DNA from 3 places in the Arabiibacter massiliensis genome. Region 3 is predicted to be linked to each of the others. Evidence: predicted binding sites of a transcription regulator. Region 3 holds the regulator's gene; each other region holds the start of a gene.
The links. Region 3 encodes LexA, which represses DNA repair genes until DNA is damaged. Its sites were predicted from a motif close to CNAACANNTGTTNG; they were not measured.
Positions count from the first base shown of each region.

Region 1: FX134_RS02810 (Y-family DNA polymerase) is a predicted target of LexA. The motif match lies at 1,725-1,738, and genes of this name have one in related genera.
Region 2: uvrA (excinuclease ABC subunit UvrA) is a predicted target of LexA. The motif match lies at 2,913-2,926, and genes of this name have one in related genera.

Region 1 covers NZ_LR698996.1:645,673-650,622, reverse strand. Annotated here, with positions in the region: gene FX134_RS02820 (oxidoreductase) at 1-598, shown strand, start outside; gene FX134_RS02815 (SDR family NAD(P)-dependent oxidoreductase) at 645-1,640, shown strand; gene FX134_RS02810 (Y-family DNA polymerase) at 1,767-3,104, shown strand; gene FX134_RS02805 (hypothetical protein) at 3,097-3,411, shown strand; gene FX134_RS02800 (Fic family protein) at 3,494-4,396, opposite strand; gene FX134_RS02795 (aminotransferase class I/II-fold pyridoxal phosphate-dependent enzyme) at 4,605-4,950, shown strand, end outside.
Region 2 covers NZ_LR698996.1:708,379-713,328, forward strand. Annotated here, with positions in the region: gene uvrA (excinuclease ABC subunit UvrA) at 1-2,804, opposite strand, end outside; gene FX134_RS03055 (putative bifunctional diguanylate cyclase/phosphodiesterase) at 3,135-4,950, shown strand, end outside.
Region 3 covers NZ_LR698996.1:545,048-549,997, reverse strand. Annotated here, with positions in the region: gene FX134_RS02365 (hypothetical protein) at 1-371, opposite strand, end outside; gene FX134_RS02360 (MerR family transcriptional regulator) at 517-951, opposite strand; gene dut (dUTP diphosphatase) at 1,038-1,484, opposite strand; gene nrdR (transcriptional regulator NrdR) at 1,484-1,930, opposite strand; gene FX134_RS02345 (hypothetical protein) at 2,028-2,336, opposite strand; gene lexA (transcriptional repressor LexA) at 2,451-3,089, shown strand; gene hflX (GTPase HflX) at 3,162-4,478, opposite strand; gene miaA (tRNA (adenosine(37)-N6)-dimethylallyltransferase MiaA) at 4,653-4,950, opposite strand, start outside.

The DNA.
Region 1 (4,950 bases), 100 kb from region 3:
CTACGACGCTGTGATCGTGGCCACGGGCGCGCCGGCGCTGCCCGCGAAGTGCAAGGGCGCGGACGCGCATGCGGGCAAGGTGCGCTCGCTGCGCGACTTCGCCGAGAATCCCGACGCCGACTCCCTCGGCCAGACCGTGCTCATCGTGGGCGGCTGCTTCATGAACCTGGAGATGGCGCTCAGCCTCCTGCGCAAGGGCAAGCGCGTGATCGTGAGCTCGCGGCGCGGCGCGACGATGGGCACGATGGAGCTCGGCGACGACAACTCCACGCCCCAGCAGCAGCGCCTGAACATCCTTTTGGACGAGTTCCGCAAGGAGGGCCGGCTCGCGTTCAAGCTGAACCGCTCGTTCGTCGAGGTGACGGACGCCGGCGCCGTGCTGCGCGACGGGAAGTCCAAGAAGGAGGAGGAAGTGGCCTGCGACGACATCCTCATGTGCCGCGGCTACCACGGTCAGCCGGCCCTGTGGCGCGAGGTGCGCGAGGCCGTGCCCGAGGCCTACCTGGTGGGAGACGCGGTGCTGCGCTCGCGCTGCGACGACAAGCGGGTCATCCACGATGCCATCACCGACGCGTGGGGCATCGCGAACAACATATAAGCCAGGGCCGCGAAGGGCGGCCGCAACGCGAGAGGAGACAAGGCTCATGGGAGTGTTGGACGGGAAAGTCGCCATCGTCACGGGATCGGGGCAGGGAATCGGGCGCGGCATCGCCGTAGGGCTCGCGCGCGAGGGCGCCCGCGTGGTCACGAACAACCGCGCGCCCGGCTCGCTGAGCGTGCGCAGCTACGACAAGGACTCCATGCCCGAGGAGGACTACAACGAGATGCTCGCGCTGGCGGGCGACGCGGAGGCCACGGCGGCGCTCATCGAGGCCGAGGGCGGCGAGGCCGTGCCCTGTTACGGGGACGTGTCGGTTCCGGAGGACGCCGAGCGCCTGGTGCAAGCCGCCCTCGACGCGTGGGGGCGCGTGGACATCGTCGTGAACAACGCGGCGGGCATGGGTTCGGGCTCCATCGTGAACCTCGACGAGGCGATGTGGGACAAGCTCACGGTCACGAAGATGAAGGGCGCGTTCAACATGATGCACTTCGCCGTGCCCCACATGATCGAGCAGGGCTTCGGCCGCATCTTCAACGGGTCGTCCGACGCCTGGGTGGGCCTGCCCGACAACGACGCGTACTCGGCGGGCAACGCCGGGATCGTGGGCCTCACCTACGCGTCCGCGAAGGAGCTCTTCCGCTTCGGCATTACCGTGAACGCGTACTGCCCGCAGGGGAAGTCGCCCGCGCATGCCGTGGAGTACAACAAGATGCTGCGCAACGTGAAGGCGGCCACCGGGGTGGATCCCGACCCCGAGCTTCTGAAGGTGGTCGAGGACGACCACGGCGATCCGGCGAACCTGGGCCCGATCCTCGCGTACCTGTCCACCGAGGAGGCCGGCTACATATCGGGCGAGGTGTTCGGACTGAAATCGTCGGGCAAGATCGACCGGTACTCCTACCCCGAGGTCGTCGCCCGCGCGCAACGCGAGCCCGGCCAGGGGTTCCTCTGGGACGTGACCGAGCTGTCGGACGTGTTTCGCGACGTGGTGATGGGGGAGGGCTACGTGAGCCACGCCTCCAAGCGCGCCTGGGGTTGACGCGCGGCGCGGGCGGGACAAGGGGACGGTTCCCTTGTCCCGCCCTTTTTCGTCGCCCCTCCCTTCTCGAACGTGGTATACTAGCGAACAAACGTTTCCACAAACGAGAGTTCGAAGGAGGGCGGCGTGGCCGAGGGGCGCACCTACGTGTGCATCGACTTGAAGAGCTTCTACGCGAGCGTCGAGTGCGCCGACCGCGGGCTCGACCCGCTCAAGGCGAACCTCGTCGTGGCCGATCCGGACCGCACGGAGAAGACCATCTGCCTGGCCATCACGCCGCCGATGAAGGCGCTCGGCCTGTCCAGCCGCTGCCGCGTGTTCGAGATCCCGGAGGGCGTCGACTTCATCATGGCGCGCCCGCGCATGCGGCGCTACATGGAGGTGTCGGCCGACATCTACTCCGTCTACCTGCGCTACGTGTCGCCGGAGGACATCCACGCGTACTCCATCGACGAGTGCTTCATCGACGCCACGCCGTACCTTGCGCTCTACCAGGTGGACGCGCGGGAGTTCGCCGTCATGCTCATGGACGCGGTGCTGGCCGAGACCGGCGTCTACGCCACGGCGGGCATCGGGCCGAACCTCTTTCTCGCCAAGGTGGCGCTCGACATCACGGCCAAGCACGCGCCGGACCGCATCGGCGCGCTCGACCAGGCAGAGTTCGAGCGCAGCATCCAAACGCATCGGCCCATCACCGACATCTGGAACATCGGTCCCGGCATCGCGCGGCGGTTGGCCAAGTACGGCGTGCACGACCTGCGCGGCGTGTGCGAGATGAGCGAGGCGACGCTCTACCGCGAGTTCGGCGTGAACGCGGAGTACCTCATCGACCATGCGCACGGGGTGGAGCCCTGCACCATCGCCGACATCCACGCCTACGAGCCGAGCGGCCATTCCCTGATGAACGGGCAGGTTCTGCCCGGCGACTACACGTTTGACGAGGCGCGCGACGTGCTCAAGGAGATGGTGGACCAGCTCGTGCTGGATTTGGCGGACAAGCGCCTGGTGGCGGAGTCCATCTCGCTGTTCGTGGGCTACGCGAAGGGGCCGGGCGGGAACGCGGACGGGGAGGGCGGCGCGTTCTTCGACGGCGGCCACGGCAGGAGGCCCGCGAGCGGCAGGCGCTCCTTCCCCCACACCGGCGCCACGCGCAAGCAGCCCGACCGCACGAACCTGTTCTCCAAGCTCATGCCGCGCTTCTTGGAGCTCTACGACGAGACCACGCGCACAGACGCGCCCATCCGCCGCCTCAACGTGGGCTTCGGCGGGGTGCTGCCCGAGGAGTTCGCCACGATGGACCTGTTCACCGACGAGGCGGCCGAGGCCGAGGAGCGCAGCCTGCAGCGCGCGGTGCTCGACGTGAAGCGCCGCTTCGGCAAGAACGCGCTTCTGCGCGGCACGAGCTTGAAGGAGAAGGCCACGGCGCGCGAGCGCAACGAGCAGATAGGGGGCCACCATGCCTGAGCGCCGCCCGCGGGCCGACCGCGCCCAGCAGTTCATGCCCTTCGCCGCCTTGCGCGGCTACTACGACCTCGTCCGCGAGCGCGAGCGGACGGCGGAGCCCCGGCGTGAGATGACCGAGGAGCGCGCGCTCGAGCTGTCGCAGAAGTTCGCGCAAGTGGAGCGCCGCGCGATGGTCGCCGTCACCTACTACGACGGCGAGGCCTACGTGATCGCGCGCGGCCTCGTGAGCGACATCGACGAGGCCGGCCGCACCCTCACCATCGTGCGCGAGCGCATCGCCTTCGACGACATCTGGGACATCGAGTGAACGGCGCATTGTCGCCCGAAACGTACGGTTTTCGCGCCAAAACCGTACGTTTCGGACGACAGTAAGGGCAAATGAGAGGGGACTACGAACGCTGCTGCTCCAGTTGCAGCATGCGCTGGCCGATGGAGTCCTCCAGCCGGCGGGCGACGAGGTCGACCATCGCCGAACCGTCGCGGCCCTCGAAGTCGCGCGTGAACGACTCGATGGCCTGGTAGTACGCGGCGACGCCCGCCTCGTCAGCCTTGAGGCTCACGGCGGGGTAGCCGGCGCTCATCAGCATGAAGTTGAGCAGCACGCGGCCCGTGCGGCCGTTGCCGTCCTGGAAGGGATGGATGTCCTCGAACGCGAGGTGGAAGAGCGCCGCCGTCTCGATCGCGGGGCCCTCGGCTTTCTTCGTCCAGGCGAGGAGGCTGTTCATGAACTGGGGGACGCGCGCGGGTGGCGGGGGGATGATGGGCGAGGAGGAGATGTAGCGCTGGTCCCAGCGGTACTCGCCGGGCTCGCAGTCGTCCAGATGCGCCGATGCGGCTTCGTGGATGGAGAGGATGACTTCCTCGGAGAGCGGCTTGCGGTCGCGCACGAGCTCGACCATGAGGTCGAACGCACGGGCGATGTCGACGACTTCGAGGTGCTCGCTCAAAGGCTTGCCGGGAATGACGGCGTCCTCCTCGAGCACCAATCCGGTTTCCTTGAGCGAAAGCGTATTGCCTTCGATGCGAGCGGTGGTGTGCACGAAGTCGACTTTCACGGTTTCGAAGATATGGTCTTCCTTCGTGGGGTCGAAGCCGTGAGCGGCGAGGATCTCCCTCTGATCTTCGAGCCGCTCTATGAGCGCCCTGTCGCATTTCGGAGCCGTGGGGCGCGTGTCGAAGCGATGAAGCTGGTATTGAAGAAGGCGCAGGTAATCCTCGCGTTCGTCGGTGATGCCGTACATCTTCTCGTAGCCAGTGGCGTAATCGAGATCGCTCAAGTCCTGTTCCGTCATGAGGGCCTTCCGTGTCTTCGAGGCGGTTGCGGGTTGCACGGTTAGATTCTACCACGTCTCCAACGGCACATTTCGACGCGGCCTGACCGTCTGCCTTCGCTGCGGTACCGGAAAATGAACTTTTCTGCGCATGCCTTGTATCCTCGGCGGTTCTCTGGTTCAATAGGTTCAATTTAATTCCAAGCGAAATTGAACCTATGGAGCGTCTATGAGCATGCAGCACGAAACGTTCGCCGACCGCCTTGCGCAGGCGATGGCGGCCAAGGGACTCAAGCAGGCCGATCTGATACGCATCGCCTCAAAACGTGGAACGAGGCTTGGGAAGAGCCAGGTCAGCCAATACGCGAACGGGAAAACCGAGCCGCGCCGCCCGGTGGGGCGTCTGCTCGCCGACATCCTCGAGGTGCCCGAGGCGTGGCTCCTCGACGGCGCGGGGCACGATGCGACGGGCACCGCCAAGGGAGAAATTGAACTTTCAGAACCGAACGAATCATCCGAAATTGAACTGAGGAGCGAGACCATGCGCGAGATCAAGAAGTCGACCAAACTGGACA
Region 2 (4,950 bases), 160 kb from region 3:
GCCACGATCATGCCGCCGCGCTCGCCGCCCTCGGGGCCGAGGTCGACGATGCGGTCGGCGCACTTGATGACGTCCAGGTTGTGCTCGATGACGAGCACGGTGTTGCCGGCATCCACCAGGCGCTCGAGCACCTCCAGCAGCTGCCGCACGTCCTCGAAGTGCAGGCCGGTGGTGGGCTCGTCCAGGATGTAGAACGTCTTGCCGGTCTGGCGGCGCTGCAGCTCGCTCGACAGCTTCACGCGCTGCGCCTCGCCGCCGGAGAGCGTGGTGGCGGGCTGTCCCAGGCGGATGTAGCCCAGGCCCACGTCGAAGAGCGTCTGCAGCTTGCGGCGGATGCCGGGGATGTTCTCGAAGAACGCGAGCGCGTCCTCCACCGTCATGTCCAGCACCTCGGCGATGTTCTTGCCGCGGTAGGTGACCTGCAGCGTCTCGCGGTTGTAGCGCGCGCCGCCGCACACCTCGCAGGGCACGTAGATGTCGGGCAGGAAGTGCATCTCGATCTTGATCTGGCCGTCGCCCTTGCACGCCTCGCAGCGCCCGCCGTTCACGTTGAACGAGAAGCGCCCCGGCCCGTAGCCGCGCGCCTTCGACTCCTGCGTGCTGGCGAACAGCGCCCGGATGTCGTCCCACAGGCCGATGTAGGTGGCGGGGTTCGAGCGCGGCGTGCGCCCGATGGGGCTCTGGTCGATATTGATGACCTTGTCGATCTTGTCCAGGCCGGTGATCTTCTTGTACGCGCCCGTGCGGCGGTGCGCGTGGTTCACGCGGTTCGCGAGCGCCGGGGCCAGCGTGTCGGTGACCAGCGAGCTCTTGCCGCTGCCGGATACGCCCGTGACCACGGTGAGCGTGCCGAAGGGCACCTCGAGCGTGACGTTTCGCAGGTTGTTCTCCGTCGCGCCCGTCAGCTTGAGCGAGCCGCGGCGGGGCTTACGGCGCTTCTCGGGCACGGCGATCGAGCGCCGCCCGGACAGGTAGTCGGCCGTGAGCGAGCCCTCCGCGTTCACGATCTCCTCGGGCGTGCCGATGGCCACGATCTCTCCGCCGTGCTCGCCCGCGCCCGGGCCCATGTCCACCACGAAGTCGGCACTGCGGATGGTATCCTCGTCGTGCTCGACCACGATGACGGTGTTGCCCAAATCGCGCAGGCGCTCGAGCGTGGCGATGAGCCGCTCGTTGTCGCGCTGGTGCAGCCCGATGGAGGGCTCGTCCAGGATGTAGAGCACGCCCATGAGGCCCGCGCCGATCTGCGTGGCCAGGCGGATGCGCTGCGCCTCGCCGCCCGAGAGCGTGGCCGTGGCGCGCTCGAGCGTGAGGTAGTCGAGCCCCACGTCCACGAGGAACTTGAGGCGCGCCTTGATCTCCTTCACGATGGGACCGGCGATGTGCTCCTCCGCGCCGTGAAACTCGAGGCCGCTGAAGAATGCGAGCGAGTCCGCGGCGCTCATCTCGGTGACGTCGTGGATGGAGCGGCCGTCCACCGTGACTGCGAGGATCTCGGGCTTGAGGCGCTTGCCGCCGCAGGTGGCGCACGGCACAACAGCGAAGTAGCTGGCCAGCTTCTCGCGCTGCGAGTCGGACTGAGCCTCCTGGTAGCGGCGCTGCACCGCGGCGAGCGCGCCCTCCCACTCGATGTACCAGTAGGTCTCGCGCCCGTCCACGGTGACGTAGTCCACGCGCACCTTCTGATTCCCCAGGCCGTACAGCAGCGCGTCGGTGGCCTTCTTCGGCATGTCCTCCCACGGGGTGGTCTCGTCGGTGCCCATGTGCCGGGCCACGGCGCGCAGCACCTGCGGATAGTAGTTTCCGGTCTTGAACGGCGCGATCACGCCCTCGGCCAGCGTGAGCGAGGGGTCGGGCACCACGAGCGACGCGTCCACCTCCTCGCGGCTGCCGATGCCGAGGCAGTCCGGGCAGGCGCCGTAGGGCGCGTTGAACGAGAAATCGCGCGGCTGCAGCTCGTCCATGGAGTGGCCGTGCTCGGGGCACGCGAGCGCGAGCGAGAAGATATGCTCCCCCGCCCCCAGGCCGCCCTTCGCGCCGGAAGACTGCCCGCCCGCCTCGCCGAGCGGCTGGCCGTCGGGCCCAAGCACCTGCACGAGCACGCGCCCGTCGGCGAGCTTCGTCGCCAGCTCCACGGCCTCGGCGATGCGGCTCGTGGCGCTACCTTTAAGCTGCACGCGGTCCACCACCACGTCGATGAAGTGCTTGATCTTCTTGTTGAGGGTGCGCGGCTCGCCGTCCAGCTTCACGATCTCGCCGTCGATGCGCACGCGGCTGAAGCCCTCCTTCTGCAAGTCGGCGAAGAGCTTGGTGAACTCGCCCTTGCGCCCGGTGACCACCGGGGCCATGACGATGGCCTTCGCGTCCGGCGAGAGCGCGAGGATCTCGTCGGTCACCTGGTCGGTGGTCTGCTTCATGATGGGGCGCCCGCATTCCGGGCAGTGCGGAATGCCCACGCGCGCGAACAGAAGGCGCAGGTAGTCGTAGATCTCCGTGGTAGTGCCCACCGTGGAGCGCGGGTTCTTGGACGTGGTCTTCTGGTCGATGGACACGGCCGGCGACAGGCCGTCGATGCTGTCGAGGTCCGGCTTGCTCATCTGCCCCAGGAACATGCGCGCGTAGCTGGACAGGCTCTCCACGTAGCGGCGCTGGCCCTCGGCGTACATGGTGTCGAAGGCGAGCGAGGATTTGCCCGACCCCGACAGGCCCGTGAACACCACCAGCTGGTCGCGCGGGATGGTGAGGTCGATGTCCTTGAGGTTGTGCTCGCGGGCACCCTTGATGACGATGGCGTTCTGTCCCATGTGGCGTATGCTCTTTCTATCACGCGGCGGCCGCAGGTTTGGCTACCGGAGAACTATCATTTCCGTGCAATCGTTCATTCTAGCGCAGCCCGGCGAAAAGAGCGCGCGAAAACATCCGTTCGTGTCAAAGCGTTCAAACGATGCGCACAATTTGTTCGATGCGCGGCAGACCGAAGGATCCCGTCCGGCGTGGGTAAAGGATGTGTCGCCTTCCGCAGGTGGTAAACCCCTGACTTCGCCCGTCTCGCCAACCATGACCTCTGCGATTTGCTATCATATCGCTTCGGAATAGCGCGGTCTGCGGGCCGTGCCCGAGGACGGAGGCTCCGCATGACGTACTGGTCGCTCGCGGCTGAATGCATGGCGCTGCTGCTCATCGTGGTCATGGCGCTGTACGCGCACGGCAGCTTCAAGGTGGCGCCCACGCGGCGCGGGCACCTGTTCAACGCGGCGCTGCTTATGGCAGGCGCCTCCATCGTGCTCAACGCCGTCTGCACCATCCTCCTCGAGCGCCAAAGCGCGCCCCATTGGCTTTTGCTGGCGCTCAACAGCGCCTACTTCCTCGTCATCGTATGGACGGCCAGCCTCATCGCCCTCTACCTGTACGACCTCATGCTGGCGCACGTGCACCAGGGCTCCTGCCATCGACGGCTCACGGCCATCGTCGTCGCCCTCAACGTCGCGTTCGCCGCGCTGCTGATGGCGAACGTGTGGACGGGCGCGGTGTTCGCCATCGCCGCCGACGGCGCCTACGTGCGCGGCCCGCTGAACGCCACCGGCTACGCGATAGTGGCCGTCGAGGTGGTGCTCGCCCTCATGTGCTACGTGCGCAACCGCCGCAGCGTAGATGCGCGCGTGGTACGCGTGATGCGCACGCTGCCGGCCGTGGTGGTGGGCATGGGCGCGTTCCAGCTCATCTACCCGGAGCTGTACCTGAACGGCTCCATCGCGGCGTGTGCCCTCATCATCATCCTGCTGAACTTCCAGAGCAGCCGCCTGGGCACCGACAGCCTCACGCGGGCCCGCGACCGCATGAGCTTCTACGAAGAGCTGCGCCGGCGCTGCGACGACGGGCGGCCGTTCCAGATAGTGCTGGTGGCGCTGCACGACTTCGGCTCGGTGAACAACCGCCTGGGGCATCGCACGGCCGACGAGGCGCTGTACCTGACGGCCAGCTGGCTGCGCTCCTTCGACCGGAAGGGCGACGTGTTCCGCTACGGGAAGGTGTCGTTCGCCCTCGTGCGCCCCTATCGCGGCGAGGCCGATGCGAAGCGCGCGCTGGAAGCCGTGGCCGCGCGCTTCGACGAGCCGTGGGCGCTCCAGGGAACCGTCTGCGAACTGGCGTTCAGCTGCTGCTCGCTCGTGCGCGACGGGCAGGGCTGGGACCCCGAGCGCATCATCGTCTACCTGGACGCCCTCATCACCCGCGCCCGCGACGGCCGCCTGCGCACCGTGAGCTTCGACGAGGACTTCCAGCGCACGGTGGACCGCCGGACGTTCGTAGCCGAAGAACTCAAGCGCGCGCTGGCGGAGAAGTCGTTCACGGTGGTGTACCAGCCGGTGTTCTCGTGCGCGGAAGGGCGCTTCACGCAGGCCGAGGCGCTCGTACGCCTGTCCGACGCGGGCGGCACCCCCATCCCGCCCGACGAGTTCATCCCGCTGGCCGAGCAGATGGGACTCGTGGACGAAGTGGGCTGGTTCATGCTGGAGGAGGCGTGCCGCTTCCTGTCCGCGCGCCCCGATCTGCCGCTGAACGCCGTGACGGTGAACCTGTCCATGCCGCAGATGCTCGACCCCCATCTGGAGCGCCGCGTGGCCGAGCTGCTGGAACGCTACGGCGTGGAGCCCTCGCGCCTGAAGATCGAGATCACCGAGCGCGTGCTGGCCGAGAACGAGCGCACGGCCGCCGACACCATGGAGCGCCTCGCGCGCCTGGGCGTGGGATGCCATCTGGACGACTTCGGCACCGGTTTCTCGAACTTCGCACTGGTGATGAAGCTGCCGTTCGAGGGCGTGAAGGTGGATCGCAGCCTGCTGGCATACATCGCCGAAAGCGAGCGCGACCGCCAGGCCGTGGGCCGGCTCGTGGCGCTCTTCCACGCGCTGGGGCTGCCCGTGGTGGCTGAGGGCGTGGAGACCGAGGAGC
Region 3 (4,950 bases):
AAGAAGGAAATCCCGTTGAGCACGAGCGCGATGGCGCACAAGACGATGCCGACGGCGCTCGAGCGCTTCAACAGCGCGGCAGCCGCCCCGACGCGCGTCGTCCTCGTCACCAACTGCTTGAGCCGTGAGTTCGCAACGATGGCGCACACGAGTCCGACCGTGCTCAGCAGCACGCCGCCCAGGAAGAGCGACACCGGGCCGGCGATGTTCGCCACCATCACGAGCGTCTGGGCCTTCTTCAGCTGCTGCATGTCGAGCACGTTCGGCTGCAGGCTCGGCGAAAGGCCGGGCTGGCGCTCGTCGGGATCGGGTTCGGCCCCGTTTCGAGGCGGACGAGGGGGCTCGGGAGGCAAATTGTCGCTGTCGCTCATGGCAATCCTTCAATAGGTCGATTTTTCATGCCTCTGACCTGGGGTTTTATAAACGAGGCTCTGAGAGCCGTTCTAAGGCCCTATCTTGCCCTCGGACGACTCCTAGGTCATGGAAATCGGCGTTTTCTCTTCGCTCAAACGGGTACTATAGCATTGCGGGCCGGCCGCCGGGTCGATCCGCAGACAATTCCACACCCGCCGCGCGAAGACGGCCGAGGCACTCCTGAAGCTCGGCCAACTGGTACTCGAGCACCGTCTCCTGCGCGAGTACGATATCGCGCCGCTCGTCGACCGAGCGCGCGCCGCGCCTCTGAAGCTTCACGTAGTACTGAATGCCCTCGATGGACAATCCGCTTTTGCGGAGCGCATCGACGAAGTAAAGCTGGGCGATGTCGGCTTTCGAGAACGTGCGGATCCCGCGGTGGTCGCGCGCCAGGTTCGGGAAGAAACCGCATTTGTCGTAGTAGCGGATCGTGAAGGCCGAGATGCCCGTCTGGTCGGCGACCTCGGCGATGCCGAAGCACGGCAGGACGCTCGCATCGCCATGCTCCTCGAAACCGCTTCGCTCCTCGTCGGCCATCGTCGCCTTCCCCGGTTGTTGCTTAGAGTAACTCTAAGCAACCGTTCTCTTCGACGGTTTTCACGTTAGAGTTACTCTAACGCTCCTTACATCCTCACGCCGCTGCTGCCGAAGCCGCCCGCGCCGCGCTCGGTCTCGGGCAGCTCCTCGCTCGGATCGAACTCGACCGCCGGGACCTGGAGCACGACGAGCTGCGCGATGCGATCCCCCCGCTTCACGGCGAACGGCTCGTGCGCATCGAGGTTCACGAGGACGACCCCCACCTCGCCGCGGTAGTCGCTGTCGATGAGCCCGGGCGCGTTCACGAGGGACACGCCGTGCTTGATGGCGAGGCCGCTGCGAGGCAGCACGAACCCGGCGTATCCGCGCGGGATGGCGAGCGCGATGCCGCAGGGCACGAGCTTTCGCTCGAAGGGCTGGAGCAGCACGTCGCAGGTGGAGCGCAGATCGACGCCGGCATCGCCTGCATAGGCGTAGGCGGGCGCGGGAAGATCGGGATCGAGCCTTTGCAGGGGCACGCGGAGGACGGCCATCAGCGCAGCTCCTCCAACGCGGCGGAGAACTCCTCGACGTTCTGGAAGTCCTTGTACACGCTCGCGAAGCGCACGTACGCGACGTCGTCGAGCTTCGCGAGGCGCACGAGCGCCATGTCGCCGAGCTCCTTCGAGCCGATCTCGGTCTTCGACGCGTTGCGCAGCTCGGCCTCGATGCTGTCGATGAGGGCCGCGATCTGCTCGGGCGCGATCGGGCGCTTGGCGCACGCGATCAGCAGGCCCCGCATGAGCTTCTGTCTATCGTAGGCCTCCGAGGAACCGTCCGTCTTGATGACGATGAGCGGGTTCTCCCCCAGCCGCTCGTAGGTAGTGAAACGCCTTCCGCAGTCGAGGCATTCGCGGCGGCGGCGTATGGCCGTGCCGTCTTCGGAAGGTCGCGAATCGACCACTTTCGATTCGGGGTTGCCGCAGGAAGGACAGCGCATTCAGGCTCCTTAGATCGCTTTCCGATCAGCCTAGCACACTATATATTGTGGCTCAATTGACGAAAGAGAATCGCGCAAAAAACCCTCCCGCCGGCCTTCAGACGCCGAGCACGGCCAGGAGCGCGACCGCCGCGAACACGATGCCGGCGACAACCGCCTGCCATGGCGCGATGCGGTCGTAGGAGCGGCCTTTCGCAGTGCCGTAACGTAGGCTGCGGACCAGTTCCGAGCCGAGGATCCTATCGCGCGCGCCGCAACGCTGAGCGCCGAGGGAGCCATGGGCCGCGCAGGGAGCGGCTTGTGCCGGGAACTTGATGATGGTCCCCCGGCTGGAAGACGGATGAGAAAGCTTCGGCTGCAGCGCGGAGGTGCCGTTCACTGGATAGCGCATCGCGAAATTCTTCATCTTTCTTGCTCCTTGCTCTTGCGTAGAACCTATGTTCGCATATATAATAGTCCGAACAAAGGTTCATGTCAACAAGTTTTAAAACATTTGTTCGGTTGAAGGAAAGGACGAGAAATGTCCGAGAAAGTGACGAAGCGTCAGCAAGCGGTTCTCAGCTGCATCGAGGATTGCATCCGCGAGAAGGGCTACGGCCCCACCGTGCGCGAGGTGTGCCAGACCTTGGGCCTCTCCTCCCCCTCCACCGTCCACGTGCACCTCAAGGCGCTCGAGGAGAAGGGCCTCATCAAGCGCGATCCCCTCAAGTCGCGCTCCATCGCGCTCACCTATCCGCTCGAGGACGCGGCGCTCGCCACGAACATCGTGCAGCCGTGCTTCAGCAAGATCGTGAACGTGCCGCTGGTGGGCAACGTGGCGGCCGGCTCGCCCATTCTCGCCGAGGAGAACATCACCGACACGATCTCGCTCCCCACCGACATCGTGGGCGACTCGCCCTCCTTCCTCTTGTCGGTGCGCGGCGAGAGCATGATCGAAGCCGGCATCAACGACGGAGACTACGTCGTGGTGAAGGAGCAGCCGGTGGCGAACAACGGCGACATCGTGGTGGCCATCGTCGACGACGGTGCCACGGTCAAGCGCTTCTACAAGGAGCCCGACCATATCCGCCTGCAGCCCGAGAACTCCACGATGGAGCCCATCATCACCACCGACTGCGCCATCGCGGGCAAGGTGGTCGCGGTCTTCCGCCGCCTGTAAATGCCCGACGCCCCCTCGACACGGGAGAGCCGTCGTCGAGGGGGCGTCGTCAGGAGCGTCGGACGCGGGCGCTCAGCCTCTTTCCACCGCGAAGGGCCTGAACGATCCGGCATAGGAAGGCGCTGCCAGCATGACGATGCGCGTGCCGCCCTCTTCGTGCGTTTCCGACAGGATATGGCAGCGCTCATGAGCCACCGACACGAGGTCGCCGCGGCTGTAGGGCACGAGCACGTCGAGATGCTCGTCGTGGGCCGAGGCGACGCGGGCGATGTGGTCGATCAGCTCGGCAGTGCCCTCCCCCGTCGCCGCCGACACGAACTGCGCCTGGGAATGGCGCGCTTTGAGGGCTGCAAGCGCCTCGTCGTCGAGCAGGTCGCACTTGTTGAACACGAGCACGCGCCCGAGGTCCTGCGCATGGATCTGGCCGAGCACGTCCTCGACGGCGGCTATCTGCGAAGCGTACTCCTCCGACGAGGCATCCACCACGTGAAGCACCAGGTCGGCGCCCGTTATCTCGTCGAGCGTTGATTTGAACGCCTCCACGAGCGTGGTCGGCAGCTTCTGGATGAATCCCACCGTGTCGGTTATGGTGATCTCGCGTCCCTCGGGCAGCACGAACTTGCGCGTGGTGGAGTCGAGCGTGGCGAACAGCTTGTCGTAGGCGAGCACGTCGGCGTTCGTCAGACGGTTGAGCAGGCTCGACTTGCCTGCATTCGTATAGCCGGCCAGCGCCACCTTGAACATGCCGCTCTCGTAGCGGCTCTCGCGCTGAACCGCCCGCACCTCGGCCAGATGCTTGAGTTCGCGCTTGATGGACGTGATGCGCTTGCGCACCATGCGGCGGTCGACCTCCAGCTGGCTCTCGCCCTCGCCGAAGCGCGACCCCACGCCGCCGCCCATGCGGTTGGAGGCCAGGTGGGCCCACATGCCGCGCAATCGCGGCAGCAGGTACTCGTTCTGCGCGAGGCGCACCTGCAGACGGCCCTCCTTGCTGGTGGCGTGCAGGGCGAAGATGTCCAGGATGAGCGCCGTGCGGTCGATGACCTTGACGTCCTTGCCGACGGCCTTCTCCAGGTTGGCCTGCTGGGAGGGCGTGAGCTCGTCGTCGAACACCACGAGGTCGGCCCCGTGGGCACGCGCGAGCTCCGCCACCTCCTCGGCCTTGCCGGTGCCGACGAACGTTTTGGGATTCGGGGAATCGAGCTTCTGCGACGTCGCGGCCACGACGTCGGCGCCGGCGGTGTCGACGAGCCGCTCCAGCTCGGCGAGCGACGAGGCGAGCGGCCAGGTCGAGCCCGGGCGGTCGACGCCCACGAGCACCGCCTTCTCGCGGCGCTGCTCGGAGACGGGAACCATCCCGCGCATGATGACGGATTCTAATTCTGACATGGGGCAATCCTTTCCCAGAGACGGATCAAGACGGTACGAGAAACGATCACCTCGGCTGCATGGATGCTCCTTCGCTCGACGGAGGGCCGCGCTCAACGGCGCGCCATCATCATAGCATAGAGGACGGCCGCGCCGAAAACCGCAGGGAAACGGATGCCGTCCGACCCGCCTGCCTCAGGCGTCCGAGCGCTCGAGCAGGGCGAGGGCCTCCACGACGAGCGCGTCGGCATCGCCCGCGTCGGCATCGATCCAGCGGATGCGCGCGTCCTTGCGAAACCACGTGCGCTGCCGCTTCGCGTAGCGATGCGTCGCCGTCTTGATGCGCTGCACGGCCTCATCGAGGGTCGTCTCGCCGTCGAGCGCGGCCGCGATCTCCTTGTACCCGATGGCCTGCGGCGCCGTGATGCCCTCGCGGAACCCGCGCGCGAGCAGCCCGCGCACCTCGTCTGCCAGCCCCGCCTCCATCATCGCA